DNA from 3 places in the Kitasatospora gansuensis genome. Region 2 is predicted to be linked to each of the others. Evidence: riboswitches for the same ligand, from Rfam matches in the RefSeq annotation. Region 2 holds a riboswitch; each other region holds the start of a gene.

Region 1 (9,319 bases), 4.6 Mb from region 2:
GCGCTGGCGGCGCAGCAGCGCGGTGAGCGCGACCAGTTCGGGCAGCAGGGCGTGCGCGCAGTGCAGGTGCAGCACCGCCCGGCGCGGTGCGCGGAGCAGGGAGAGCGGCAGGCCCGGGGCGATCGCGGTGTGCGCGACCTCCACCGCGCGGTGCCGACGGACCGTCAGCCCGCTCCGACCTGGCTGCTCGTCACCGGACCGGGCCGGGGCCCCGTCGGCGCCGAGCGCGGTGGTGACCACCCGGACCCGGTGCCGCCCGGCCAGTTGCTTCGAGAGGTGCTCGACGACCCGTTCCAGCCCGCCCAGGTGGGGCGGGTAGTACGGGGTGACCTGCAGGATTGTGCGCATCTGGCTTCCAGGACGAGGGCTTTCGGGCGTTACGGCTTGCCGACGGGCTTGGGGTCCTCCGCCTTCCCGAACCGGAAGTGCAGGGTCTGCGGGTGCCCGACCAGGGCCACCCGGACCATCGCCACGTCCTTGGCGGCCGGCAGCCGCGCGACCAGCGGGACCGGGGTGCCGTCCTTGGGGGCGATGGGCAGCACGTTCTCGCTGACCGTCTTCCCGTCGGCCGCCAGCAGCGTCACCTTCAACTCGTACGCGTTGACGCCCGTGCCATGGGCGTTCAGCGCGAGCGGGACCACGGCCGTGGCGCCCTCGAAGCTCGGGTTGGTGGTGAAGTAGAGCTCGGTGAACGACGCGTTCTGCTGGGTGAAGGACTGGAGCAGCACGGTCCGTACCGGCTGCACCGACCAGGCCACCGTGGCCAGCACGACCGCCGCGACACCGATCAGCAGCCCGGTCACGGCCGGGCGCCGAGGAGCCGCCGCCGCCCGGCGGCGCCGACGGCCGCGCCGCGCCGCGGGCTGCTCGGGCTCCGGCTCGGTACGGTCCTCGGCCTCGGCCTCGACGTCGTCCTCGGCGCCGCCCTCGGCCAGGTCGTGCTGGGGGCTCATACCGCCTCGTACTGCTCGGATCGCCGGTCCGGCTTCGGCTGCGCGGGCTCGCCGCCCTGTGCGGGGACGGACAGCGGCGGGGCCGGCACGGCGGCCGCCTGCCGGGTCTCGGCCGCGGTCGGGACGACGGCCGGCTCGGCGGTACCGCGGCGGAAGCGGTGCTCGAAGAGCTGGCGCAGGTTGGCCATGCCGTCCGGCAGCGCGTTCAGCTTCACCTCACCGCCGCGCTTGCGGTACTCGATCGGCACCTCGAGGAAGCGGTAACCGGCCCTGGCCGCCTCGTTCTTGATCTCCTGTGAGAACGCCATGCCCGGCGAGCGGACGTCCAGACCGCTCCAGACATAGCGCTTGAAAATCCACATACCGGACTGCGAGTCCCGGAGACCGTTGCGGAACAGCCGGCGGCTCAGGGCGCTCAGCGCGTGGTTGGCCACCGTGTGCGAGCGCTTCATCGCGTCGCGGTTCTCCCGGCCGAGCCGGTTGGTGGTCATGAACTCCACGTCCCGCTCGGTCAGCGTCTCGAGCAGCTCGGGCAGCGCGTCGAACGGGTAGGTGCAGTCGGCGTCGCCGGTGGCTATCACGTCACCGGTCGCGGCGTCGAAACCCTGCTGGTACGCGTTCCCGTAGCCCCGCTGGGGCTGGAGCACCACCCTGGCGCCGAGCGACTTGGCGACCTCGGCGGTGTCGTCGGTCGAGGCGTTGTCGACGACGATCACCTCGGTCTCCCAGCCGGCCGCGGCCAGTTCGGCGACCGGGATGTTCGCCATGACGGTGGGCAGGTTCGGCGCTTCGTTCAGCGCGGGAATGACGACGGACAGACGTCGCACGCTTGAGTCCCCCTGGAAATTTTGTGGACAGCTCGCAAGCCCCCGGAGCCGCCGACCAGGCAGCCCTCCGAGCCGGCCTACCAACCGCCGCCCGAGGAGGTGCGGTATGGCAGAGCTCCGTCGCTCATCAGGACCTGTTCACCCATCAGAAGGCCGGTCCATGCCGCACTTTGCGGTGCGCGCTCGAACCGGCCCTATTCACTCCAGACCTTAGCGGATGCCTACGCACCACAGGCACCCCCGTGACTATCTTGTGATGATCACAAGGGTGCCGTTCTGGGTATGCTGCGAGGTTACGGATCGTCAGATCCGACCGGGCGTCAGCCGACCAGCCAGGAGGCCACCGGCTTCTCCTTGACGCCGTTCGTCTTGAGCGTCGCGACCTGCTCCGACGTCAGTGCCTGGTTCCAGACCTTGATGCTCCCCAGCACGCCGGCCCAGTGACCGGTCCACAGCTTGTGCTGCCTGGTCCGGCCGAGCTGCAGCGGGCCGGGACCGGCCCAGATGCCCGACACCTGCGCGGTGGAGTTCTTCCCGGCCGGCTGGCCGTTCACGTACAGCGCGATGGACTTGGCACTCGGGTCGTAGACCCCCGTGAGCAGGGCCCACTCCCCCACCGTGTTCAGGTTCTCGGAGGCGACCTGGACCACCGTGGCGTCCGCGCCGCCGTCCGCGGTCTGCACCCGGAACACCCAGGACTTCTTGCCGTCCGCGGCCACGTCCCGGCCGAGGTCGAAGGAGTACGAGGCCCCGTCGCCCTGGCTGACCGCCGTCCGCGGGCCCTCCGGCGCCTCGTTGTAGACCCAGGCGGAGATGGTGAAGCTGCCCGTCACGTCCACGACCTTGGTCGCCGACTGGGCGTTGGAGTTGTTGTTGCTGCGCAGCCGGAGCACGTGACCGTCCGGCACCTTGCTCACCTCGGCGTCCGGGGCGATGGCCAGGTTGGCCTGCCCGGAGGAGTCCGCCAGGCTGTTCGGGTCACCCGGCACGGTGGCTTCGACGTTCGGCGCGGCCGCACCCGAGCCGGACGGCTTGACGCTGGGCTTGCCGGTGGCCGACGGCGAACCGCTCGCCACCGGATCCGCCTTGCCCCCGGTCTTGTGGATGACGGCGAAGCCCGCCCCGACCCCGAGCACCACGGCCGCCACCGCCACCCCGGCGGTGATCATCCGCCGACGGCGGCGCCCGCGCTCCTCCTCCTGCTCCGCCAGCGACTCCCAGCTCGGCATGGCGTTCGCCGGCGGCTGCTGGTACTGGCTCTGCGGGTTCGGGTAGCCGTAGCCGTCCTGGGTCGGGTAACCACCCTGCTGCGGGTAGCCGCCCTGCTGCGGGTACCCGCTCTGCGGGTGCGGGTAGCCGTAGGCGGCCTGCCCCGGGAACTGGCCCGGCAGCGGCGGCGGATAGCCACCGGCGGGTGCCGCCTCGTTCGGATTCTGAGAGGGAACCTGGCCAGGAGTCGCAGCCACGTCCGGGCGTTCCGTACCGTCAGTCATAGTGCGGATGCTAGAACATGAGCCCGGTCCACCAGATCGCCTCCCCACCCAACCGATACCGAAGCGGAACATCGGCCTTACCCGACGACCACCCGACCGACACACCGCACGCACTCAGCCGAAGGTCCTCCGGTACGCCTGCGGGGTGGTGCCGAGCCAGCGGGTGAAGTGGTGCCTGAGGGTGGCGGCGTTGCCGAACCCGCAGGTGGCGGCCACGGATTCGACCGGTTCGTTGGTGCCCTCCAGCAGGCGCTGGGCCTGCAGCAGGCGCTGGTTGGTGAGCCAGCGGTGCGGAGTGGTGCCGGTCTCCTGCTGGAACCGGCGGGCGAAGGTGCGCGGCGACATGTGGGCCTTGGTGGCGAGCTGGTCCACCGTCAGCTCCTGGTGCAGGTGCCGGCGCAGCCAGTCCAGCAGCCCGCCCAGCGAGTCCTCGTCGGCCTCCGGCAGCGGCCGGGCGACGAACTGGGCCTGCCCGCCGTCCCGGTGCGGTGCCACCACCATCCGGCGGGCGATCCCACGGGCCACCTCGGCGCCCTGGAACTTGCGGACCAGGTACAGGCAGGCGTCGATCCCGGCGGCGGTGCCGGCCGAGGTGATCACCGGGTCCTCGTCCACGTAGAGCACGTCCGGTTCGACCCGGGTGAGCGGGAAACGGGCGGCCAGCCGGTCGGTGTGCCGCCAGTGGGTGGTGGAACGGCGGCCGTCCAACAGCCCGGCGGCGCCTAGCAGGAAGGCCCCGCTGCAGATCGAGAGCACCCTGGCGCCGCGCTCGGTCGCCGCCCGCAGCGCCTCGATCAGCGGCGCCGGGTACTCGTCCCGGATCGTGGTGGCGGCGGCGATCACCAGGTCGGCCTCGGCCAGCCGCTCGGCGCCGTGCTCGACGTCGATGCTGTAGCCGGCGTGGGTGCGCAGCTTCCCCGGCCGGTCGGAGGCCACCGCGAAGTCGTAGACCGGCAGGCCGTTGTCGCTCCGGTCGAGGCCGAACACCTCGCAGGCCAGACCGAGTTCGAAGGGGTGGACTTCTTCCATGACCACGGTGACGACGTTCTGCAGCATGCCGTCAGAATGCCCGATGGCAGGATATCGAGGCAAGAGGGCATTTCTGCCACTCGTGGCGCCGCCCGGCCCTCGCCAGACTCGAGACATGAACTCCGACACCCTCTCCAGCGCCCTCACCCTGCTCGGCTTCGTCTCCGCCTTCGGCCTGCTCGGCACCCTGGTCGGCCGGGACGTCGACCACAACTCCCGGCACGGACGGGACAACTGGCACCGCCCCGGCGGCTACCCGCTCCAGCCCTCCCCCGGCGACCGTTTGCTCGGCACCCTGCCCGCCGCCTCCGACCCCGCCCCGGGCAAACTGTCCGAATGGACATCGTCATCCGCCCGGCCGTCGAGTCGGACCTCGCAGCAGTCGGCGCCGTCACTCACGAGGCTTTCGTCGGTGACGGCCACAGCCCGGCCGACGGTCCGTACGCCGCTCAGCTCCTAGACGCCCGGCCGCGCTTCGACCAGGCCGAGCTCCTGGTCGCGGTCGATCCGGCCGACGGACAGCTGCTCGGCTGTGTGACCTTCGCGGTCGGCGGCACCCCGTTCGCCGACATCGCGGCGCCGCACGAGGGCGAGATCCGGATGCTCGCGGTCTCCGGCGCGGCCCGCGGCCGGGGCGTCGGCGAGGGCCTGGTCCGCGCCTCGATGGCCCGCAGCCGCGAACTGGGCCTGACCGGGATGGCCTTCTCCACCCGCCCGTCGATGACCAGCGCCCACCGGCTGTACGAGCGCCTCGGCTTCCTGCGCACCCCCGAGCGGGACTGGGACGTCCGCCCCGGAGTGCGCCTGCTGGTCTACACCCTGACCTTCTGACCGACCTTCTCAAACCGGCCCGCGCCGCTGCGCCAAGGGCCCTTCCGACCACGCACCGCTACCGGGCCCGTACGACACGCGGCACTACATCTGGTGTCGCATCGTCAGACCGCCACTACATGTATGCTCGCTCTCGCTGTCGAAGCAGGGGAACCCGGTGGAAGTCCGGGACTGCCCCGCAGCGGTGAGCGAGCGGCCCAGCAGGCGCCCGTGAGTCCGATGACCTGCCGACGGCGTGCGACACGGCTTCCCCGCAGACGCCATGCAGCACAGAAGTGACGTCCGGGCCTCGCGGGTGGGCCAGGGGGTGGTTCGCGCGCGCCGTGAGGTGTTCCGCGCTGCCTTCCCCTGCGCCCCGACGGTCCGGTGCCCCTCGCCGACCGCCGCCGCCAGGAGAGAAGCGCCTTGACCATCGCTGCCTCAGTTGCCCTGCCCTCCCAGGGTTCTGCCGACTCCGCCCACACCGACCCCGGTGCTGCGCTGCTTCGGCTGCTCACCGACCGCAGCATCGACCTGCCCCAGGTGGATCCTGGCCACGTCGCGGCCGCTGCGCTGCGCGGCCGGAACGCCAACTCGGACTTCGCCGAGCTGCGCGGACTGGCCGTGGAAGCTGCCGCCTCGATGATCGCCGAGGACCCGCAGTACTCGAAGCTCGCCGCCCGCCTGCTCGCCCTGGAGATCCAGGACGAGGCGATCGGCCAGGGCGCGCTCTCCTTCTCCGCCTCGATCGTGGTCGGCCACACCGAGGGCCTGATCGGCGACGTCACCGCGGCGTTCGTGGCCAAGCACGCCGACGCCTTCGACGCCCTGATCGACCAGCAGGGCGACGACCGCTTCGAGTACTTCGGCCTGCGCACCGTGCAGTCCCGGTACCTGCTGCGCCACCCGATCACCCGCAAGGTGATCGAGACCCCGCAGCACTTCCTGCTCCGGGTCGCGGCCGGTCTCGCCGTCGGCGACACCGAGCAGTCGGTGGCCGAGGTGGCCGAGCTCTACACCCTGATGAGCCGGCTGGAGTACCTGACCTCCTCGCCGACCCTCTTCAACTCCGGCACCAAGCACCCGCAGATGTCCTCCTGCTACCTGCTGGACTCGCCGCTGGACAACCTGGACTCGATCTACAGCCGCTACGCGCAGATCGCCCGGCTCTCCAAGCACGCCGGCGGCATCGGCCTCTCCTACAGCCGGATCCGTTCGCGCGGCAGCCTGATCCGCGGCACCAACGGCAAGTCCAACGGCATCGTCCCGTTCCTGCGCACCCTGGACTCCTCGGTCGCCGCGGTGAACCAGGGCGGCCGCCGCAAGGGCGCCGCCTGCGTGTACCTGGAGACCTGGCACGCCGACATCGAGGAGTTCCTGGAGCTCCGCGACAACACCGGCGAGGAGGCGCGGCGTACCCACAACCTCAACCTCGCGCACTGGATCCCGGACGAGTTCATGCGCCGGGTGAACGCCAACGCCGACTGGTCGCTGTTCTCCCCGGCCGACGTGCCCGAGCTGGTCGACCTGTGGGGCGCCGACTTCGACGCCGCGTACCTGAAGGCCGAGGCCGAGGGCAAGGCCGTCCGCACCATCCCGGCGCAGACCCTGTACGCCCGGATGATGCGCACCCTGGCCACCACCGGCAACGGCTGGATGACCTTCAAGGACGCCTCCAACCGGGCCGCCAACCAGACCGCGCTGCCCGGCCGGGTGGTGCACTCCTCGAACCTCTGCACCGAGATCATCGAGGTCACCGACGACTCCGAGACCGCGGTCTGCAACCTCGGCTCGGTCAACCTCGGCGCCCACGTGGCGGTCGGCGCCACCGCCGCCGACCTGCTCAACGCGATGGACTGGGACCGGCTGGACGCCACCGTGCGCACCGCCGTGACCTTCCTGGACCGGGTCATCGACATCAACTTCTACCCGACCACCGAGGCCGGCACCTCCAACTCCCGCTGGCGCCCGGTGGGTCTCGGTGTGATGGGCCTTCAGGACGTCTTCTTCCAGCTCCGGCTGGACTTCGACTCCGCCGAGGCCAAGCAGCTCTCCACCCTGATCGCCGAGCGGATCATGCTGGTCGCCTACGAGCGCTCCAGCGAGCTGGCCGTGCAGCTCGGCCGGCACGAAGCGTACGCGGAGACCCGCGCCGCCCGTGGCCAGCTGCACATCGACCACTTCGAGACCGCCCCGCAGTGGGCCGAGCGCTGGGACGCGCTGCGCGCCACCATCGCCGAGACCGGCCTGCGCAACTCGCTGCTGCTGGCGATCGCGCCGACCGCGACCATCGCCTCGATCGCCGGTGTGTACGAGTGCATCGAGCCGCAGGTGTCCAACCTGTTCAAGCGCGAGACCCTCTCCGGCGAGTTCCTCCAGGTCAACCCGTACCTGGTCCGCGAGCTCAAGGAGCTGGGCGTCTGGGACACGCAGACCCGGGACTCGCTGCGCGAGTCGAACGGCTCGGTGCAGGACCTCAAGTGGCTGCCCGCCGAGGTCCGTTCGCTCTACCGCACCGCCTGGGAGCTGCCGCAGCGCGCCCTGATCGACCTGGCCGCCGCCCGGCAGCCGTACATCGACCAGAGCCAGTCGCTGAACCTCTTCATGGCCGCGCCGACCATCGGCAAGCTGAGCTCGATGTACGCGTACGCCTGGAAGGTCGGTCTGAAGACCACCTACTACCTGCGTTCGCGCCCGGCCACCCGGATCGCCCAGGCCGCCTCCTCCTCCGGGACGAAGGCCGCCGTGCCGGCGCCGTCCGCCCCGGTCGCGGTGGCCGCCCCGACCACCCTCACTCCGGAGGAGGAGGCAGCGCTCGCCTGCTCCCTGGAGAACCCCGAGTCCTGCGAGGCCTGCCAGTGAGCACCACCCCCGAAACGCCCGCTCGCGAAAAGATGCTGCTCGACCCGGGCTTCGAGCTGACGCTGCGTCCGATGCGCTACCCGTCGTTCTACGACAAGTACCGCGACGCGATCAAGAACACCTGGACCGTGGAGGAGGTGGACCTGCACTCCGACGTCGCCGACCTCGCCAAGCTCAGCGAGGGCGAGCGGCACATGATCGGCCGGCTGGTCGCCTTCTTCGCCACCGGTGACTCGATCGTCTCCAACAACGTGGTGCTGAGCCTCTACAAGCACATCAACTCGCCCGAGGCGCGGCTCTACCTGTCCCGGCAGCTGTTCGAGGAGGCCGTGCACGTCCAGTTCTACCTGACGCTGCTCGACACCTACCTGCCCGATCCCGAGGACCGGTCGGCGGCCTTCGACGCGGTGGAGAACATCCCCTCCATCCACCAGAAGGCGCAGTTCTGCTTCAAGTACATGAACGCGGTCGACCACCTCGACTCGCTGCAGAGCAAGGACGACCGCCGGGCCTTCCTGCTCAACCTGATCTGCTTCGCGGCCTGCGTCGAGGGCCTGTTCTTCTACGGCGCCTTCGCGTACGTGTACTGGTTCCGGTCCCGGGGCCTGCTGCACGGTCTGGCCACCGGCACCAACTGGGTGTTCCGGGACGAGTCCATGCACATGGACTTCGCCTTCTCGGTGGTGGACACCGTCCGCGAGGAGGAGCCCGACCTCTTCGACGACGAGATGGCCAAGCAGGTCACCGCGATGCTGGAGGAGGCCGTCGAGGCCGAGCTCCAGTTCGCCGAGGACCTCTGCGGTGAGGGCCTGCCGGGGATGAACACCGCCTCGATGCGGGAGTACCTGCAGGCGGTCGCCGACCAGCGGCTGGCCCGTCTCGGCCTGCCGATCCGGTACGGCTCCAGCAACCCGTTCGGCTTCATGGAGCTGCAGAACGTGCAGGAGCTGACCAACTTCTTCGAGCGCCGGGTCAGCGCCTACCAGACCGCCGTCGAGGGCTCGGTCGCCTTCGACGACGACTTCTAGGCCGCAGCGGCAGTCACCGGAAGGGCGCGGGGTTCTCCCCGCGCCCTTCCGCGCTGTCAGGCCAGGTGCAGCGCGGCGTCCCCTGCCAGGATCCGCCGGTGCAGCTCGGTCACCGCCCGGCCCGGGTCGAGCCCCTGATCCTCGATCAGCCGTTCCCGCAGGTCCCCGTACGCCGCCAGCGCCTCGGCCTGCCGCCCGCCGCGCAGCAGCGCCAGCATCAGCTGGGCCCGCAGCCGCTCCCGGAGCGGGTGTTCCGCCACCAGCTCGCGCAGCGCGGGCACCACCTCCGCGTGCCGGCCGAGCGCCAGCTCCGCGTC
Region 2 (9,319 bases):
CCGACTTCCAGCCGATCACCCTGCTCGACCGCCTGCTGCCGGTCTACGCCCAGCTCCTCGCCGAACTCAAGGCAGCGGGCGCGGAGTGGGTCCAGCTGGACGAACCCGCGCTCGTGCAGGACCGCACCCCGGCCGAACTCAACTCCGCCACCAGGATCTTCCGCGAACTCGGTGCTCTCACCGACCGGCCCAGCATCCTGGTCGCCACGTACTTCGACCGGGCGGGCGAGGCACTGAAGGTGCTGGCGAAGGCCCCGGTCGAAGGCGTCGGACTGGACTTCACCGGCCCCGCCGCCGCCAACCTGGACGACCTCGCCGCCGTCGGCGGACTGCCCGGCAAGCGCCTGATCGCCGGCGTGGTGGACGGCCGCAACATCTGGATCAACAACCTCGAGCAGTCCCTCGGCACCCTGGCCACCCTGCTGGGCCTGGCCGAGCGGGTCGACGTCGCCGCGTCCTGCTCGCTGCTGCACGTACCCCTGGACGCCGACCGGGAACGCGATCTGGACCCGCAGATCTCCCGCTGGCTGGCCTTCGCCCGGCAGAAGACCGAAGAGATCACCGTGCTCGCCCGGGGGCTGCGCGAGGGCACCGACACCATCGCGGCCGACCTCGCCGCCAACCGCGCCGACCTGGCCTCCCGCGCCGGCTCCGCGATCACCCGCGACCCGGCCGTCCGGGCCCGGGTCACGGCCACCACCGCCGCCGACGCCCGCCGCGACCAGGCCTACCCCGCGCGGGCCGCGGCCCAGCGGGCCCGGCTCGGCCTGCCGTTGCTGCCGACCACCACCATCGGCTCGTTCCCGCAGACCACCGAACTGCGCACCGCCAGGGCCGACTTGCGGGCCGGCCGGCTCGACCAGGCCGGGTACCGGGAGCGGATGGAGACCGAGGTCCGGGAGGTGATCACCTATCAGGAGAAGGCGGGCCTGGACGTCCTGGTGCACGGCGAGCCCGAACGCAACGACATGGTGCAGTACTTCGCCGAACAGCTCACCGGCTACCTCGCCACCCAGCACGGCTGGGTGCAGTCGTACGGCACCCGCTACGTCCGCCCGCCCGTGCTGGCGGGCGACATCTCGCGGCCCACGCCGATGACCGTCGACTGGTTCCGCTACGCCCAGGACCTCACCGACCGTCCGGTCAAGGGCCTGCTCACCGGGCCCGTCACCATGCTCGCCTGGTCCTTCGTCCGAGACGACCAACCGCTCGGCGACACCGCCCGCCAGGTCGCCCTGGCCCTGCGGGACGAGGTCACCGACCTGGAGGCGGCCGGCGCCGCCGTGATCCAGGTGGACGAGCCCGCGCTGCGCGAGACCCTGCCGCTGCGCTCCGCCGACCGCCCTGCGTACCTGGACTGGGCCACCGAGGCGTTCCGGCTCTCCACCTCCGGTGTCCGCGCCGACACCCAGATCCACACCCACATGTGCTACGCCGAGTTCGGCGCGATCATGACCGCGATCGACGAACTCGACGCCGACGTCATCTCCTTGGAGGCGGCCCGCTCGCACATGGAGGTCGCCCACGAGCTGGCCGGCGCCGGCTACCCCCGCGAGGTCGGACCCGGGGTCTGGGACATCCACTCCCCGCGCGTACCGAGCAGCACGGAGGCGGCCGCTCTGCTCCGCGCGGGTCTGGCCGCGATCCCGGCCGAGCGGCTCTGGGTCAACCCGGACTGCGGCCTGAAGACCCGCGGCTGGCCCGAGACCCGGGCCTCGATCGACAGCCTGGTCGAGGCCGCCAAGCTCGTCCGCGCGGAGCTGGCCGGCTGAGCCGGGCGGGTCGGGGCGGATGGGCCGCGGTACGCGCGTCCGCCCCGACCGTGCACCAGGGTCAGGGCCGGTTCTGCAGACCGAGGTTCTGATAGATCTCCATCGTGACCGGGGAGAAGTTCATGGTCATGAAATGGAGCCCGGGAACGTCCTCCGCGATCAGCCGGCGGCACATTTGGGTGGCATGCTCGATACCGATCGACCGCACGTCTCCCGGGCGGTCCTGGGCAGCGGTCATCCGCTCGGTGAACTCTGCCGGAATCACCGCTGTACTGAGCGTCGGAATGCGCTCAAGGGACCGGATCGTGGTGACCGGCATGATCTCGGGAATGATCGGGACGGCACACCCTGCCTTTTCCACGCGATCGCGGAAACGTAGGTAGTCGTCCACGTCGAAGAACATCTGGGTGATCGCGTAGTCGGCACCGGCCCGGCACTTCTCCACGAAGTGCCGGATGTCGCTGTCCCAGTCGGCCGAACGGGGGTGCATTTCGGGGAAGGCTGCGACGCCCACGCAGAAGTCCCCTGACTCCTTGATCAGCCGCACCAGCTCGGCGGCGTACCGCACGCCCTGCGGGTGACGCACCCAGTCGCCCAGCGGATCACCGGGCGGATCGCCGCGCAGCGCAAGGACGTTGCGAACGCCCTGGTCTGCGTAGTGGCCGAGGATGTTGCGCAGTTCGGCGATGCTGTGGCCCACCGCCGTCAGGTGGGCGACCGGGGTGAGGGTGGTGTCCTGGGCGATCCGTCCGGTCATGTTGACCGTGCGGCCGCGGGTCGAACCTCCCGCACCGTAGGTCACCGAGACGAAGGTCGGCGACAAGACCTCCAGTCTGCGGATCGCATTCCACAGACTCACCTCCGCCTGCGCGCTGCGGGGCGGCATGAACTCGAAGGAGTACGAGCGGGCCCCTGTCGCCAGGAGTTCGCGGATGGACAGTGCCCGATCTGCCCTCGTGCTGGGGATGCCTAGAGCCATGGAAAGATTATCGGGCTACCATCGGCATTCGGCAGCCTTGTCCATACGAACTGGCGGAAAGTCGCACGGGAGAGATGAGATCAGCGGATGGGAAGCTCCGGGGCCGACGCGCGTCGCATTGCCCACTCGAATTCGCGGAAGTTCCTGCTACCGGGGATGGAGGACTGGGGGCCGCCGCGGCGTCGTGGGCGTTCTCAACGTCACTCCTGACTCGTTCTCCGACAGCGGACTGTGGCTCGATCCGGACCAGGCGGTCGCCCACGGACTGAGACTCGTGGCCGAGGAATCCGCACGTCGGCTCCAGTCACGGTGTGTCGAAGGCGATATGACGCCTCGTTGACGACCCGAACGACCCCATGGTCTGATGAACCGCTTTTCATCCTCAGCAGCAGGGGAAGCCGGTTCGAATCCGGCGCTGACCCGCAACCGTGAACCCGCCCAAGGCGAGTGAGCCGGAATGCCTGCGCCGAGGGGCTTGTCAGCAATACGTGCGTCGTCGCGGACTACGACGCGGTCCACACAGGAGTCCCCTCGTGCCGGGACCTGTCGGCTGCGCCGTCACCCCCAGCGTCGACCGACCAGGGAGTCGCCGGTGAGGGTCAGCAGCATTCGCAACAGTCGCACGCACAGAGGCCGGAGCCTGGCCTCCCTGCTGCTCACCTCCGCCATCGCAGTCAGCGCAGGCGCCACCGTGATGTTCGGCCACCCCGGCAGCGCCGCCGCCGACCCGGTCGAGGACTGCACCGCCACCACCGGAGCCGTCGTCGCCGTCGACTTCGGCCACTGGGGCGGCGGCGTGGTCCGGGGCTGCGACGCCCACCCCACCACCGGCCTGAACCTGCTCCACAACGCCGGGTTCACCACCGCCGGAACCGAGCACGACGGCCTCGCCTTCATCTGCCGCCTCGGCAGCAGCACCTTCGGCAACGGCGTCCAGTACCCGACGCCGGCCGAGGAGCCCTGCGTCAACACCCCGCAGGCAACGGCCTACTGGTCGTTCTGGATCGCCGAACCCGGCCAACAGACCTGGTCCTACAGCCAGTTCGGTGCGGGCAGCCAGCAGCCGAAGCCCGGCGAGGTCGAGGCATGGGTGTACGGCGGCACCGACATCGGCGGCACCAGCGGCGCACCCTCCTTCACCCCGGACTCCGTCCGCGCGAAGAACACCGCCGGCCCCTCCCCCTCGTCCTCCGCCAGTCCTTCCGCCTCTGCCTCCGCGAGCCCCACGGCCCCGGCCACCGGGGACCCGGCCGCAGCGGCGGCCTGGCTGGCCGGTCAACTCGTCGGCGGTGACCACATGGAGAACGGGGCGTTCGAGGGCCCCGATCTCCCCCGGACCTCCTTCACCGCCCTGGCGCTCGCCGCCGCGGGGACCCAGGACCCGGCGCTGCGCAAGGTCGTCACCTTCCTGCAGGCGCACACCGACCGGTTCGTCTTCCCCGACGGCCCCGGCACCGAGCCGGACTCCCGGGCGGCGGCCCTGCTGGCCCTGGTCGCCGAGAGCACCGGCGGCAACCCCCGGTCGTTCGGCGGGCGTGATCTGCTGGCCGACCTGAACGACCACGTGTGCACCGCCCAGGGCGAGAACGGCAAGTGCACGGCGGCGGGCGACTTCCACGGCGCGGCCTCGCCGTGGGTGCAGGCGTACGGTGTGATCGCCCTGGCGCGCGGCGGCGTCACCCCGCCCGCCGCCGCGCTGAGCCGGTTCGACGTGCTCCAGTGCGCCGACGGCGGGATCGCCGGTTCCATGATCGTCGCGGGTGGCTTCTGCGAGTCGGACCCCTCCAGCACCTCCCTCACCGTGCTCGCCCTGCGCAAGGCCGGCGGACACGGCGAGTTCGTCCAGCGGGCCGCCGAGCAGCTCGGCACGAGCCAGCAGGCCGACGGCTCGTACGTCCCCTACGTCGGTGCCTCCGGTGACACCGGCAGCACCGCGGCCGCGGCCCAGGCCCTCAGGGCCACCGGCCAGGACGCCAAGCAGGCCACTGCCAAGGCGTGGCTGAGCACCCGTCAGAACAAGGACGGCGGCTTCGCCCCCGACGAGGGGGCCCCGGATTCCGACGTCCCCAGCACTGAGCAGGCCATCCTGGCCCTCACCGGCACCGACCTCTCGACCGTGTCCCACCATCCCGGCGGCACCACCCCGCCCACCTCGAAGCCCGCCAGGTCGCCGGACCTCACCAAGGGCAGCAGCTACCTGACCGACCCGGCCCACCTGCTCGGCGGCCACTACTACGAAGCCTTCCCCGACTCCGGGTTCGCCGACTTCGGGCTCACCGTGGACGGCGCGTACGCGCTGGCCGCCACCGGGACCGACGACGCGGCGCTGCGCAGGATCGTCGACTTCCTCGACCAGCAGGGCAAGGACGGCAACGACCGCACCGTCAACGACTGGACCGGCATCGGCACCGAGTACGCGGGCGGCGGCGCCCTCGGCAAGGAGGCGCTGCTCGCCGAGATCGTCGGCCGCGACCCGCGCAACTTCGGCGGCCACGACTTGATCGCCGCCCTCGACGCGGCCGTCTGCGCCCGCCGTGACGACGCGCTCGGCTGCGACGCGGCCGGCAACTACACGTGGGCCACCTCGGTGTTCTCCCAAGCCCTGGGCGTGATGGCCCAGTTGCGCGCGGGCGACACCGCGAACGCCGCCGCACCGATCGCCTACCTGCGCGGCCTCCAGGCGTCGAACGGCTCCTGGCCGAGCCTGATCCCGGCCACCGGCGACGCCGACGTGGACAGCACCGCGATGGCCGTGATGGCGCTCTCCCTGGTCCCCGGCGAGGAGGCCGCCCAGGCCGTCGACCAGGGCCTCGCCTGGCTGGCCGGCCAGCAGGAGACCGACGGCGGCTTCCCCGGCGCCGCCGGGGACTCCACCAACTCCGCCGCGCTGGCCGTCCAGGGAATGACCCTCCGTCAGCCCACCTACGCCGCACAGATCGCCAAGGCCGTCGAGTTCCTCGCCGACCGGCAGAACGCCGACGGGGGCTTCGACGTCGCCTCCAGCGGCCAGCAGGGCTCGGACGTCCGCGCCTCCACCCAGGCGCTCGGCGGTGTCACCGGGATCTCCTTCGGCACGCTGAAGCGGGACCTCGGCACCACCCCGCCGAACCCGTCGCCCTCCCCCTCGCAGTCACCGTCGCCCTCCCCCTCGCAGTCACCGTCGCCCTCCCCGTCGGCCTCGCAGTCACCGTCGCCCTCCCCGTCGGCCTCGCAGTCACCGTCGCCCTCCCCGTCCGGGTCCACTTCCCCCTCCCTCTCCTCGTCCTCCCCGGCATCCACCAGCGCCTCCGTCCCGGTCACCAGCAGCGCCACCCAACTGCCGCCCGGCACCAGCCCCGTGGACGGTACGGCCGGACCGTCGGATCCCGACCTCGCCTGGACCGGAACCGACGTGCTCGGGCTGGTCGGCCCCGCCCTGCTGCTGACAGCTGCGGGCGGCGCAGTCCTGGTCGCCACCCGCCGCCGGTCGGCCGTGAACGGGCGGCACCGGTGATCCGCCGACTGAGCCGACTGCTCGGAGCCGCCGGCGCCACCCTGGCCCTGGCCCTCGGTGGGCTCGGCGCCGGGGCGACCCCGGCCGCCGCCGCGCCACTGCCGATCGACCAGTGCACCACCACCTCCGGGGTGGTGCTCGCGGTGGACTTCGGCCACTGGGGCGGCCCGCTGCTGCGCTCCTGCGGCAGCATCCCCACCACCGGCTACGCCCTGCTGAGCCAAGGCGGTTGGAAGACCACCGGCACCGGCCACGACGGCCCGGCCTTCATCTGCCGGATCGGCTACAGCGGCCACCAGGGCGGCAAGCAGTACCCGACCCCCGACCAGGACAAGTGCGTCCTCACCCCGCCCGCCTCGGCGTACTGGTCGTACTGGCACGCCGATCCGGGCCAGGACACCTGGTCCTACAGCCAGTTGGGTGCCATGAGCTACAAGCCGAAACCCGGCAGCGTCGACCTGTGGATCTTCGGCGGGACCAATATCGAAGGCACCGAAGGCAGGCCGGCCTTCTCGCCCGACACCGTCCGCGCCCACAACACCACACCCGGCGGAACCGCCCCGAGCCCCGCCCCCACGCCCCCCGCCGATGGCGGGACCACGGGCGGTTCGGGGGGCGGGACTTCCGGCGGCGGCACCGCCACCAAGTCCACCTCCGGAGGGACCACGTCGGGAGGAGCCGGTGCTTCGCAGCCCGGCGGCGACGCTCCGAGCCCCGCCGTCCCACCGGGTGCCACCTCGTCCGACGGTGCGCCTTCGCCCAGTGCCACCACCGACCCGACGCCCACGACACCCGCACCGTCCGACACGGCGAGCCCAGCGACACCGTCCCCCGGGACCACCCCCGTGGACGCGGCCCCGGTCGCCGACGCCCCGCACTCGGCGGGCTCGATCGCCCCGGCCGTCATCGGCATCGGCATCGTGGTGGCGCTCGGCGTCGCCACGGTGGTCACGGCGCTGCGCCGACGACGACAGGCCGAGTGATCCGGGTGTCACAACTCCGCACACCTGCAAGCGAGTTCCCCGGGCCGGGGTCCGGCCGCCGGGTCCCGCGTGACCTCCACCCGGTCGCCTGGTGGATCTGGGCGCTCGCCCTTGGCACCGCCGCCAGCCGGACCACCAACCCGCTGCTGCTGTTCCTGGTGCTCGCCGTGCTCGGCTACGTCGTCACCGCCCGTCGCACCGACGCCCCGTGGGCCCGTGGCTTCAAGTACTACCTCTGGCTGGCCCTGACCGTGGTGGCCATCCGGGTCACCTTCCGGTGCATCTTCGCCACCGGCATCACCCCGCACGACCACCTGCTCTTCTCGCTCCCGCACATCCCCACCCCCGACTGGTACGCCGGCATCCAGATCGGCGGCCCCGTCTCGCTGGAGGCCACCCTCTCCGCCGCCACCGACGGACTGCGCCTGGCCTGCCTGCTGTGCTGCATCGGCGCGGCCAACACCCTCGCCAATCCCAAGCGCGCCCTGCGCGTTCTGCCCGGCGCGCTGTACGAGCTCGGCGTCGCCGTCACGGTCTCGCTCAGCGTCGCACCTCAGCTCGTCCAGAGCGTCCAACGCGTCGTCCGGGCACGGCGGTTGCGGGCCGGCCGGAGCAAGGGCATCCGTGCGCTTCGCAGCATCGTGGTGCCCGTGCTGGAGGACGCGCTGGAACGCTCCCTGCACCTGGCCGCCGCGATGGACTCCCGGGGCTACGGCCGCTCCGGCACCGCCACTCGCGGCTCCCGTCGGGCGACCGGTGCACTGATGCTGCTCGGCATGGCCGGCCTGTGCGCCGGGATGTACGGACTGCTCGACGGCACCGCGCCCGCTGTGCTCGGCCTGCCCGCGCTGGCAGTCGGCTCGGCGCTGTGTGTCGGCGGCCTCGCCCTCGGCGGGCGCCGGGTTCGGCGCACCGCCTACCGGCCGGACCCCTGGCGGGCCGCCGAGTGGGGCGTCGCGGGCTGCGGCGTGGCTGCCGCCGTCCTGCTCTGCGTCAGCGTGGGGTACGACGCCACCGACCTCAACCCGTCGCTCTATCCGCTGACTTGGCCGGGCCTGCCCGCCGTCCCGGTGGCGGCCCTCCTGCTGGCGGGCCTCGCCGGCTTCCTCGCCCCGCCGCCGGGCCGCCCGCCCGCGCCCGTCGTCCTCCCCGGTCAGCGGGACGCCGCGCCCCGTGCCGACCGCACACCCACCGAGGTGACCAAGTGATCCGCTTCGACCAGGTCGGTGTCCGTTACGACGGCGCCGACCGCCCCGTGCTGCACGGAGTCGACCTCACCATCCCCGAGGGTGAACTCTGCCTGGTGGTCGGCCGCACCGGCAGCGGCAAGTCCACGCTGCTCGGCGCGGTGAACGGACTGGTGCCGCACTTCACCGGCGGCACCCTCAGCGGCCGGGTGACCGTCGACGGACGGGACACCGCCCACCACCCGCCGCGCGAACTGGCCGACGTGGTGGGAGTGGTGGGACAGGACCCGCCGGCCGGGTTCGTCACCGACACCGTCGAGGAGGAACTCGCCTACGCGATGGAGCAGTTGGCCATCGCGCCGGAGGTGATGCGCAAGCGCGTCGAGGAGACCCTCGACCTGCTCGGCCTCGCCGACCTGCGGCACCGGGGCCTGCACGAACTCTCCGGCGGCCAGCAGCAGCGGGTCGCGATCGGCGCGGTCCTCACCGCCCATCCCCGGGTGCTGGTCCTGGACGAACCCACCTCCGCGCTCGACCCCACCGCCGCCGAGGAGGTGCTGGCCGCGGTCACCCGGCTGGTGCACGACCTCGGGGTCACCGTCCTGCTCGCCGAACACCGGCTGGAGCGCGTCGTCCAGTACGCCGACCGGGTCGTCTACCTTCCCGGCGACGGCACCGTACGGCACGGCTCGCCGTCCGAGGTGTTCGCCGACACCGCCATCGCCCCGCCCGTGGTGGAGCTCGGACGCCTGGCCGGCTGGCGGCCGCTGCCACTCTCCGTCCGCGACGCCCGCCGGGCCGCCGCCCCGCTGCGCGAACGGCTGGCCGACCGTCCCGTCCCGCCCGCCCGCGGTGAAGCCACCGGGGGCGCGCCGGTGCTGGCCGCCGATCGTGTGCTGGTCCGG
Region 3 (9,319 bases), 5.5 Mb from region 2:
GCATCGGGGCGACCAGGGTCCAGGCGTCGAAGAGCGCGGACCAGCCGCGGACCACGGCCTCGTCGTCGTGCTCCCAGGCGTGCAGCCGCCACCCGGGGGTGGCACCGCCGTCCCGGGCCTCGACCAGGCCGACCAGCAGCGCCTGGCCCCAGGCGTTGGCGGCCGCGCCGACGGTCATGGCGAGCGCCCGGCCGGCCGCGCGGGCGTCCTCGGGGAGCAGTTCGCCGCGCTTGTCGACCTCGTCGAGCTCACCGGCCCAGCGGGCGATCCGCACCGCGTCGGCGAGCATCCGGCGGGCCAGTGGGGCCAGCTCGGCGGGTGCGGGGAAGCCCTCCGGGACCGGGGTCCGGCCGCGGCCGGGCTTGGGTGCGGGGGTACGGCGGCGGGGGGTGGGGGTGCTGCCCGGCTGTGCGGTGTCACCGCGGCGGGCCGTGCCGGGGAGACGGGTCACCGTCGCCCCGGTACCGATCGTCGGCGGGAGCGGGGCATCACGGTCGCGCGAATTCCGAGACGTCACGCCGTGCAGTCTTCCCCGTGCGTGGGCCTTCTGTCACATCGCCTTTTTCCCGGCAAGGGGCAAACCAGACGCCAGTGGTCATTTCACGAGCTCCTTCCCTGTTTCGGGGCCCTCGTCCTAGAGGAGCGGGGTGAGCCAGCGGCGGAGGGTCTCGGCGTAGCCGTCCGGGTCGGCGTTCCAGAGGGCGGCGTGCTCGGCGTGCGGCACGGGGTGCAGGCTGACCAGGTCGCCGCGCAGGTCGGCCAGCCTGGCGGCGGCGTCCCAGGGGGCGATCGAGTCGGCGGGGCTGTGCAGCAGCAGGGTCGGCACGTGCAGGTCGGTGCCGGCGGCGAGCCGGGCGAAGCCGGCCAGGTCGACCTTGCTGCGGCCCTCGGCGGCCAGTGCGCCGAGTTCGGCCAGTGCGGCGGGCACTCCGGCCTTGGCGCGTTCCCGGCGGACGGTCTGCGACCAGTCCAGCACCGGCGAGTCGAGCACCAGCCCGGCCACCGCCTCCGGCCAGGCCGTCCGGGCGGCGGCCTGCAGCACCATGGTGGCGCCGACCGACCAGCCGTACAGGATCACCCGGCCCGCGCCGCTGTCCAGGGCCAGCCGGATCGCCGCGTCGACGTCCTGCCACTCGGTCTCGCCGAAGTGGCCGAGCCGGTCCGGGGAGGGCGGTGCGCCCCGGTCGCCCCGGTAGGTGACGGTCAGGGTGGGCAGCTGGAGCCGGTGCAGCACCGGGAGGACCGGCAGCGCCTGCGAGCGGTCCGCGCCCGGGCCGTGCACCAGGATGACCCAGGTGCCGCGTTTGCCGTCGACGTACCAGGCCGGGAGGTCGCCGAGGTCGCCCGTGGCGACGGTGTCGGTGAAGGCGAGGCCGAGGGCCGAGCGCGGGTCGCCGGTGTGGACCCGGGGCGTCAGTTCGACCTTGTCGCCGATCTGCAGGGAGCCGCCGTTCACCTGTTCCAGGCGGCGGGTGACGGTCTGCGGGCCGGTGCCGAGCACCTCGCCGACCACCGCGTGGCCGCCGTCCGGCCACTCCAGCGCGTACCGTCCCGGCCGGGCGGTGGCGGTGCTGCGGGTGATCACCACCCCGCCGGGGGCCAGGTCGTGCACCCGCAGGTCGGCGACGGCCCCGGGCTCGGCTCGCCCGGGCCTGACCACCCCGTCGGACGCCTTGCGGCCGAGCAGCAGGACGGCCGCGGTACCGGCTCCGACTGCGGCGGCGGCCACCATGGCCGCGGTTCCCCAACGCATTGCGCTCCCGGTGTGCTGTGGCGGACGGGACGATGCGGTCCATTCCACCGGCGCCGGTGGCGGGGTGCCACCGGGAGGGGGCCGTCCGGGAGCGGCGGCGGACGGTGCGTCAGACCCGTCAGACCCGTCAGACCGGGATGTCGGTGCGGTGGCGGGCGAGCAGCTCCCAGAACCGTTGCGCGTGCGGCTTCACCGGCTGCTGCTCGGCCGGGCTACGCGAGGAGCCCCAGTGCATCGGCACCAGGTACTCGCCCTGCAGCTCCGCGAGGGTCTGCTCCAGCACCGGCCGGGGCACCGGCACCAGCCGGGACATCGGCTTCACCTGCGACTGCCAGCGGCCGTCCACGCACTGGCGCAGACAGCGGTCGAGCTCGTCCTGACGGTCGGTCACGTGCACCAGCATCCGCAGCCCGATGCCCAGCACATGGGCCAGCGCGTACGTCTGTCCGGCGTCGCCGCCCCACTTGCCGGTCAGCTCGGCCTGCTCGTACGCGCGGGGGGTCACGCCGATCCGCTGGGCGGCCTGGTCCTGGGACAGCTCGCGGGCCACCCGGAAGTCCCGCAGGGTGGCCGGTGCGGTGCCCATCAGCTGGGCAGGCGGGCACCAGAGGGCCCGGGCCAGCGCGACGAACTCCTCCTCGGACGGCCGGAACTCACCGGTCTCCCAGCCGATCACGTGGCTCGGCAGCAGGCGGACGCCGTGCGCGGCCATGCCTTCGGCGACCTGATCGGGGGTCAGGCCGAGACCGGCCCGGTGGGACCGCGCCGCAGTCGGCGAGAAGGGCACGGGGGTGGGGGCGGGCGGTCTTCGTCGCATGCCACCAGACGCTAGGCCCGGGTCCGGGCGTTCGAGCACCCGCTGAACGCACGAAGCCCCTGCGGGCGGGTTGGCGGGGCGTTGGTGGTTCCTACGAGCGCTGACGCCTGATCAGGGGTCGTACTCGGAGGTAGCCACGGCTGCACCACCAGGGGCTCGGGGAACGGCGACGGTTCGTGGCTGGCGGGGCAAAATGCGAAAGTGCCTGACCGCCTATGTACGGATCACCTTGCAAGGGTCGGCGTCGCAGTTCCCCGAGCCCCTGTCTGCCGAACCATGTGCCTTTAGTGCTGCTTCCCGAAGAGCTCGTCGAGGGTGGCCGGGGTGGGGACTTCGCCGGTCGGGGTGAGCTGGTCGACGGCGGTGGGGAGCTGGGCGGCGAGTTGTTGGGTGATCTGGTCGCGGGAGAGGCCGGACTGCTGGGCCAGGGCGTCCAGCTCGCGGTCGGGGAGGGCGGCGGCGAGTTCGGCTCCGGTGACGGGGTGGTTGTCGCCGGTGCCGACCCAGGACTGGGCCTGGGAGCCGAGGCCGCCTTGGGTCAGTTGCTGGAGCAGTGCGCCGAGACCGCCCGCCGCTCCCTGGCCGCCGCCGAGTGTGCCGAGCAGCATGGCGAGCAGGTTTCCCCCGCCGCCGCCTCCGCCGGCGTGGCCGCCCGTGCCGCCGAGCAGTCCCCCGAGAAGCTTGCCGAGATCGGTCATGACCGTCCTCCAGTTCGGGCGCGGACCGATGCCGCGCCAGGGCCAGCTTCACCCGGCCGGGAGCACCCCGCACGGTGGGTGCGAACAGACGTGTGACCAACCCCTCCGCGCCCTTTGTTGACTGCCTGTCCGGCCGCGTGATGGGATCCTTCAGCCAAACGGAGGCAAGTAGAGGAAGCCGGTGCGAGTCCGGCGCGGTCCCGCCACTGTCACCGGGGAGCACTCTCGACACATGGTCACGACGGCCCGCTGAGGCGGCTGTTGGAAGGCCCGGGAGTGTGTCCGACCCGGAAGCCAGGAGACTCTCGCCCCCGGTACGTCGATCCAGGGCGCGGACCCTGAGTGAGGACACCCACGCCATGCCGGCAGCCCAGGACCGAGCCGACACCTCCCCGTCGTGCGCCGACTGACCCCCGCGCTCCCGTTCCTGCTCGGCTCCGTCGCCGGCTACCTGGCCGACGCGAGGTTCGCCGACCCCCGGCGGGGTCATCCCGTCGCCGTCTTCGGTTCGGCCGCCACCCGGCTGGAGCGCCGGCTCTGGCGTGACCACCGACCGGCCGGTGCCGCGTACACGGCCGCCTGTGTGGGCACCGTCGCGGCCGGGGCGGTGCTCGCCGACCGTGCCCTGCGCCGGGCGCCGCTGGCCCGGGCCGGGCTGGCCGCCGCCGCGACCTGGACGGTGCTGGGCGGCACCTCGCTGACCCGGGAGGCCAGGACCATCGGCCGCTCGCTGGCCGCGGACGACCTGGTGGCCGCCCGGGAGCGGCTGCCGCACCTGTGCGGCCGGGACCCGAGTGCGCTGGACGGGCCGCAGATCGCCCGCGCGGTGGTGGAGTCGGTCGCCGAGAACACCGCCGACGCCGTGGTGAACGCCCTCACCTGGGGCGCGCTGGCCGGTACCCCCGGGCTGCTCGCGTTCCGGGCCGTCAACACCCTGGACGCGATGGTCGGTCACCGTTCCCCGCGCCACCTGCGGTTCGGCTGGGCCTCGGCCCGGCTGGACGACCTGGCCGGCTGGCCGGGTGCCCGGCTGACGGCGCTGCTGACGGTGGCGGCCGCGCCCGAGCCCCGTACCGCCTGGCGGGTCTGGCGCCGTGACGGTTCGTCACACCCGAGCCCGAACGCGGGCCAGGCCGAGTCGGCCTTCGCCGGGGCGCTCGGGGTCCGGCTGGGTGGCACCCTGCGGTACGGGGAGCGCGTGGAGCACCGGCCGGTGCTCGGCGGCGAGCTGCGGCCGGTGACGGTCGACGACATCGAACGGGCCTGCGCGCTGTCCCGGCGGGTCGGGGCCCTGGCGCTGGCGGTCACCGTGACCGGCCGGGCCCTGTACTCGTGCTACTCGTGGAGGAAGTCGTGAGCGGTTCACTGCTGGTCGCCGGAACGACCTCGGACGCGGGCAAGAGCGTGGTCACCGCGGGCATCTGCCGCTGGCTGGCCCGACAGGGCGTCAGGGTGGCCCCGTTCAAGGCGCAGAACATGTCGCTGAACTCCTTCGTCACCGCCGACGGCGCCGAGATCGGCCGTGCCCAGGCGATGCAGGCGCAGGCCGCCCGGGTGGAGCCGGAGGCGGCGATGAACCCGGTGCTGCTCAAGCCCGGGGCGGACGGCCGCAGCCAGGTGGTGCTGCTCGGCAAGGCGGTCGCCGAGGTCGGCGCGCTGGACTACCGCGAGCGCAAGCCCGTCCTGCTGGAGCGCGCGCTGGAGTGCCTGGCCGACCTGCGCAGCCGGTACGAGGTGGTGGTCTGCGAGGGTGCGGGCTCCCCCGCCGAGATCAACCTGCGGGACCGGGACATCGCCAACATGGGCCTGGCCACCGCGGCGAAGCTGCCCGTGGTGGTGGTCGGCGACATCGACCGGGGCGGGGTGTTCGCCGCGATGTACGGCACCCTGGCGCTGCTCTCGGCCGAGGACCAGGCGCTGGTGGCGGGCTGGTTCGTGAACAAGTTCCGCGGCGACGCCCGGCTGCTGGCGCCGGGTCTGGAGATGCTGCGCGAGCTGACGGGCCGTCCGGTGCTCGGCACCCTGCCGATGCTCTCCGGCCTGTGGTTGGACGCCGAGGACTCGCTCGACCTGACCACCGTGGTGGACCGGGGCTCGGTGCGCGGCCCGGTCGGGGCGGACGTGCTGCGGGTCGCGGTGGTCCGCTTCCCGAGGCTGTCGAACTTCACCGACCTGGACGCGCTGGCCCAGGAGCCGGGGGTGCTGGTCCGCTGGGCCACCCGGGCCGAGGAGCTGGCCGACGCGGACCTGGTGGTGCTGCCCGGCACCCGGGCCACCGTGGCCGACCTGGCCTGGCTGCGCGAACGTGGCCTGGAGCCGGTGCTGAAGGCCCGGGCGGCGGCGGGCCGGCCGGTGCTCGGGGTGTGCGGCGGGTACCAGATGCTCGGTCAGGTGATCGAGGATCAGGTGGAGTCGAAGGCCGGTACGGTCGAAGGGCTCGGCCTGCTGCCGACCCGGGTGCTGTTCGGCCGGGAGAAGGTGCTGGCCCGGCCGGTCGGCGAGGCTTTCGGCGAGCGGGTCGAAGGGTACGAGATCCACCACGGCGTGGTGACGGTCGAGGGGGGCGAGCCCTTCTTGGACGGCTGCCGGGTCGGCTCCGTCCGGGGCACCACCTGGCACGGCGCGCTGGAGAACGACGGCTTCCGCCGGGCGCTGCTGCGCGAGGTGGCCGAGCAGGCGGGGCGGGCCTTCGTCCCCGCGCCGGACACCTCGTTCGCCGCCGCCCGGGAGGAACGCCTCGACCGCCTGGGCGACCTGATCGAGGAGCACGCCGACACCGACGCACTGTGGAAGCTGATCGAGGGCGGCGCACCCGCCCACCTGCCGTTCGTCCCACCCGGGGCACCCCGAGCTACGGAGACCGACCGATGACCGACGTGCGTTACCCCTTCACCGCGATCGTCGGCATGGCCGACCTGCGGCTCGGGCTGCTGCTGAACGCCGTCTCGCCGGCCGTCGGCGGGGTGCTGGTGCGCGGCGAGAAGGGCACCGCCAAGTCGACCATGGTGCGAGCCCTGGCCGGGCTGCTGCCCTCGATCGACACCGTGCCCGGCTGCCGGTTCTCCTGCGACCCGGCCTCGCCCGACCAAGGCTGCCCGGACGGCCCGCACGCCTCCGTCGCCGGCCACGAACGCCCGGCGTACCTGGTCGAGCTGCCGGTCGGCGTCTCCGAGGACCGGATCGTCGGCTCGCTCGACCTGGAGCGCGCGCTCGCCGAGGGCGTCAAGGCGTACGAGCCGGGCCTGCTGGCCAAGGCGCACCGGGGCGTGCTCTACATCGACGAGGTGAACCTGCTCCAGGACCACGTGGTGGACCTGCTGCTGGACGCCGCCGCGATGGGCCGCTCGTACGTCGAGCGCGAGGGCGTGTCGGTCCGGCACGCGGCCCGCTTCCTGCTGGTCGGCACGATGAACCCGGAGGAGGGCGAGCTGCGGCCGCAGCTGCTCGACCGGTTCGGCCTGACGGTGGAGATCGCCGCCACCCGGGAGCCGGACGAGCGGGCCGAGGTGGTCCGCCGCCGGCTGGCGTACGACGCCGACCCGGACGGCTTCGCGGCCCGGTTCGCGGCCGAGGAGCGGGAGCTGGCCGAACGGATCACCGCCGCCCGGGAGTTGCTGCCTTCGGTGGAGCTCACCGATGTGGCGCTCCGTCAGATCACCGCCGTCTGCGCGGCGTTCGAGGTGGACGGGCTGCGCGCGGACATCGTGATGGCCCGCACCGCCGTCGCGCTGGCCGCCTGGGAGGGCCGGACCGAGGTGAACGAGCAGGACGTCCGCAAGGCCGCCCAGCTCGCCCTGCCGCACCGCCGTCGGCGGAATCCGTTCGACGCCCCGGGGTTGGACGAGGAGCAGCTCGACCGCACTCTGGACGAGCACTCCGACGGGCCCGACGATGATCCCGAGGGCGGTGGCCCCGACGGTGACGGTGGCGGCTCCCCCGAGCCGCAGGGCGATGCCCCCGACGGCTCGGCGACCGCCGAAGAGCCCGCCGGGGAGCCCGAGTTGCCCTCGCAGGCGCAGGGCGGCGGCACCAAGGCGCCGGTGGCCTCGGCCGGGGAGCCGTACCGGACCCGGCTGTTCAAGGTGCCCGGCACCGGCAAGGGCGCCCAGGGGCGCCGCTCCCCCGCCGAGACCGACGGCGGGCACACCATCAGGGCCCGCCGCCCGCAGGGGCAGCTCAGCCGGCTGCACCTGAGCGCCACCCTGCAGGCCGCCGCGCCGCACCAGGCCGCGCGCGGGCGGGACTCGCGGGCGCTGGTGCTGCGCAAGGACGACTTCCGCGAACAGGTGCGCCAGGGGCGGGAGTCCAACCTGGTGCTGTTCGTGGTGGACGCCTCGGGGTCGATGGCGGCCCGGCAGCGGATGGCCGCCGTCAAGGGCGCGGTGCTCTCGCTGCTGATGGACGCCTACCAGCGGCGGGACAAGATCGGCATGATCACCTTCCGGGGCAGCGGCGCCGAGCTGGCGCTGCCGCCGACCTCCTCGGTCGAGGTCGGCGCGGCCCGGCTGGAGCAACTCCCCACCGGGGGACGGACTCCGCTGGCCGCCGGGCTGCTCCGGGCGCACGAGACCCTGCGGGTGGAGCGGATGCGCGACCCGCACCGCCGCCCGCTGCTGGTGGTGGTCACCGACGGCCGGGCCACCGGCGGCAAGGACGCCCTGCCGCAGGCCGGGCGGGCGGCCGGACTGCTGGCCGCCCAGGGCGTGGCGAGCGTGGTGCTGGACTGCGAGTCCGGCCACGTCCGGCTCGGCCTGGCGCACACGCTGGCGGCCCAACTGAACGCCTCCGCCGTCACCTTGGACGACCTCAGGGCCGAGGGCGTCGCCGCCCTGGTGCACGCGCACCGTCCCACCTCTTCTTCGATGCGAAAGGCAGCCTGACCATGCCGAAGGGCCAGCCCGAGACCGTCCCCGACGACGGTCTGACCACCCGTCAGCGCCGTACCCAGCCGATCACCGCCGTGCACACCGGCCCTGGCAAGGGCAAGTCCACCGCCGCCTTCGGGATGGCGCTGCGGGCCTGGAACCAGGGCTGGCCGGTCGGGGTGTTCCAGTTCGTCAAGTCGGCCAAGTGGAAGGTCGGCGAGGAGAACGCGCTCAAGGTGCTCGGCGCCTCCGGCGAGGGCGGCACCGTCGCCTGGCACAAGATGGGCGAGGGCTGGTCCTGGGTCCAGCGCTCCGCCGACATGGTCGAGTCCAGCGAGGAGGCGGCCAAGGAGGGCTGGGAGCAGGTCAAGCGCGACCTGGCCGCCGAGACCTACCGCTTCTACGTGCTGGACGAGTTCACCTACCCCATGCACTGGGGCTGGGTCGACGTGGCCGAGGTGGTCGAGGTGCTGCGCAACCGCCCGGGCAACCAGCACGTGGTGATCACCGGCCGGTACGCCAAGGACGAGCTCCTCGAACTCGCCGACCTGGTCACCGAGATGACCAAGGTGAAGCACCCCATGGACGCCGGCCGCAAGGGCCAGCGCGGTATCGAGTGGTAGTCCGTTGAACATCCCCCGTCTCGTCGTCGCCGCGCCCTCCTCGGGCGCGGGCAAGACCACCGTCGCCACCGGCCTGATGGCCGCCCTGGCCGCCCGCGGCCTGGCGGTCTCCCCGCACAAGGTCGGCCCCGACTACATCGACCCCGGTTACCACGCGCTCGCCGCCGGGCGTCCTGGCCGCAACCTGGACGCCTTCATGTGCGGGCCCGAGCGGGTCGCCCCGCTCTTCCTGCACGGCGCCGCCGGGGCCGACGTGGCCGTGGTGGAGGGCGTGATGGGGCTGTACGACGGCGCCGCCGGGCGGGGCGAGCTGGCCTCCACCGCCCATGTCGCCAAGCTGCTGCGGGCGCCCGTGGTGCTGGTGGTGGACGCCTCCTCGCAGTCCCGCTCGGTGGCCGCGCTGGTGCACGGCTTCGCCTCCTGGGACCCGGAGGTCAGGCTCGCCGGGGTGATCCTGAACCGGGTCGCCTCGGACCGGCACGAGCAGTTGCTCCGGGAAGCCCTGGAGGAGGGCGGCGGGGTGCAGGTGCTCGGCTGCGTCCGGCGTTCGGCCGCCGTCGCCA

Evidence for each region. Region 2 has a riboswitch for cobalamin ahead of F4556_RS39875 (prenyltransferase/squalene oxidase repeat-containing protein). Riboswitches for the same ligand answer to the same signal wherever they lie in the genome.
Region 1: another riboswitch for cobalamin. It lies ahead of F4556_RS12840 (ribonucleoside-diphosphate reductase subunit alpha); the one in region 2 lies ahead of F4556_RS39875 (prenyltransferase/squalene oxidase repeat-containing protein).
Region 3: another riboswitch for cobalamin. It lies ahead of F4556_RS08970 (cobalamin biosynthesis protein); the one in region 2 lies ahead of F4556_RS39875 (prenyltransferase/squalene oxidase repeat-containing protein).

The regions. Positions count from the first base shown of each region.
Region 1 is NZ_JACHJR010000001.1:2,926,524-2,935,842, forward strand. It holds gene F4556_RS12810 (glycosyltransferase family 4 protein) at 1-348, opposite strand, end outside; gene F4556_RS12815 (hypothetical protein) at 378-953, opposite strand; gene F4556_RS12820 (glycosyltransferase family 2 protein) at 950-1,780, opposite strand; gene F4556_RS12825 (LamG domain-containing protein) at 2,101-3,273, opposite strand; gene F4556_RS12830 (helix-turn-helix domain-containing protein) at 3,388-4,329, opposite strand; gene F4556_RS39430 (hypothetical protein) at 4,418-4,762, shown strand; gene F4556_RS12835 (GNAT family N-acetyltransferase) at 4,645-5,133, shown strand; cobalamin riboswitch at 5,251-5,379, shown strand; gene F4556_RS12840 (ribonucleoside-diphosphate reductase subunit alpha) at 5,539-7,974, shown strand; gene F4556_RS12845 (ribonucleotide-diphosphate reductase subunit beta) at 8,007-9,002, shown strand; gene F4556_RS12850 (AfsR/SARP family transcriptional regulator) at 9,059-9,319, opposite strand, start outside.
Region 2 is NZ_JACHJR010000001.1:7,565,701-7,575,019, reverse strand. It holds gene metE (5-methyltetrahydropteroyltriglutamate--homocysteine S-methyltransferase) at 1-1,772, shown strand, start outside; gene metF (methylenetetrahydrofolate reductase [NAD(P)H]) at 1,834-2,751, opposite strand; partial or broken gene F4556_RS39880 (dihydropteroate synthase) at 2,882-3,034, shown strand; cobalamin riboswitch at 3,092-3,237, shown strand; gene F4556_RS39875 (prenyltransferase/squalene oxidase repeat-containing protein) at 3,344-6,244, shown strand; gene F4556_RS34135 (hypothetical protein) at 6,241-7,227, shown strand; gene F4556_RS34130 (energy-coupling factor transporter transmembrane component T) at 7,233-8,435, shown strand; gene F4556_RS34125 (ABC transporter ATP-binding protein) at 8,432-9,319, shown strand, end outside.
Region 3 is NZ_JACHJR010000001.1:2,034,280-2,043,598, forward strand. It holds gene F4556_RS08950 (amino acid adenylation domain-containing protein) at 1-451, opposite strand, end outside; gene F4556_RS08955 (alpha/beta hydrolase family protein) at 635-1,753, opposite strand; gene F4556_RS08960 (helix-turn-helix domain-containing protein) at 1,881-2,570, opposite strand; gene F4556_RS08965 (YidB family protein) at 2,855-3,268, opposite strand; cobalamin riboswitch at 3,440-3,573, shown strand; gene F4556_RS08970 (cobalamin biosynthesis protein) at 3,675-4,625, shown strand; gene F4556_RS08975 (cobyric acid synthase) at 4,622-6,139, shown strand; gene F4556_RS08980 (putative cobaltochelatase) at 6,136-8,148, shown strand; gene cobO (cob(I)yrinic acid a,c-diamide adenosyltransferase) at 8,151-8,756, shown strand; gene F4556_RS08990 (cobyrinic acid a,c-diamide synthase CobB) at 8,761-9,319, shown strand, end outside.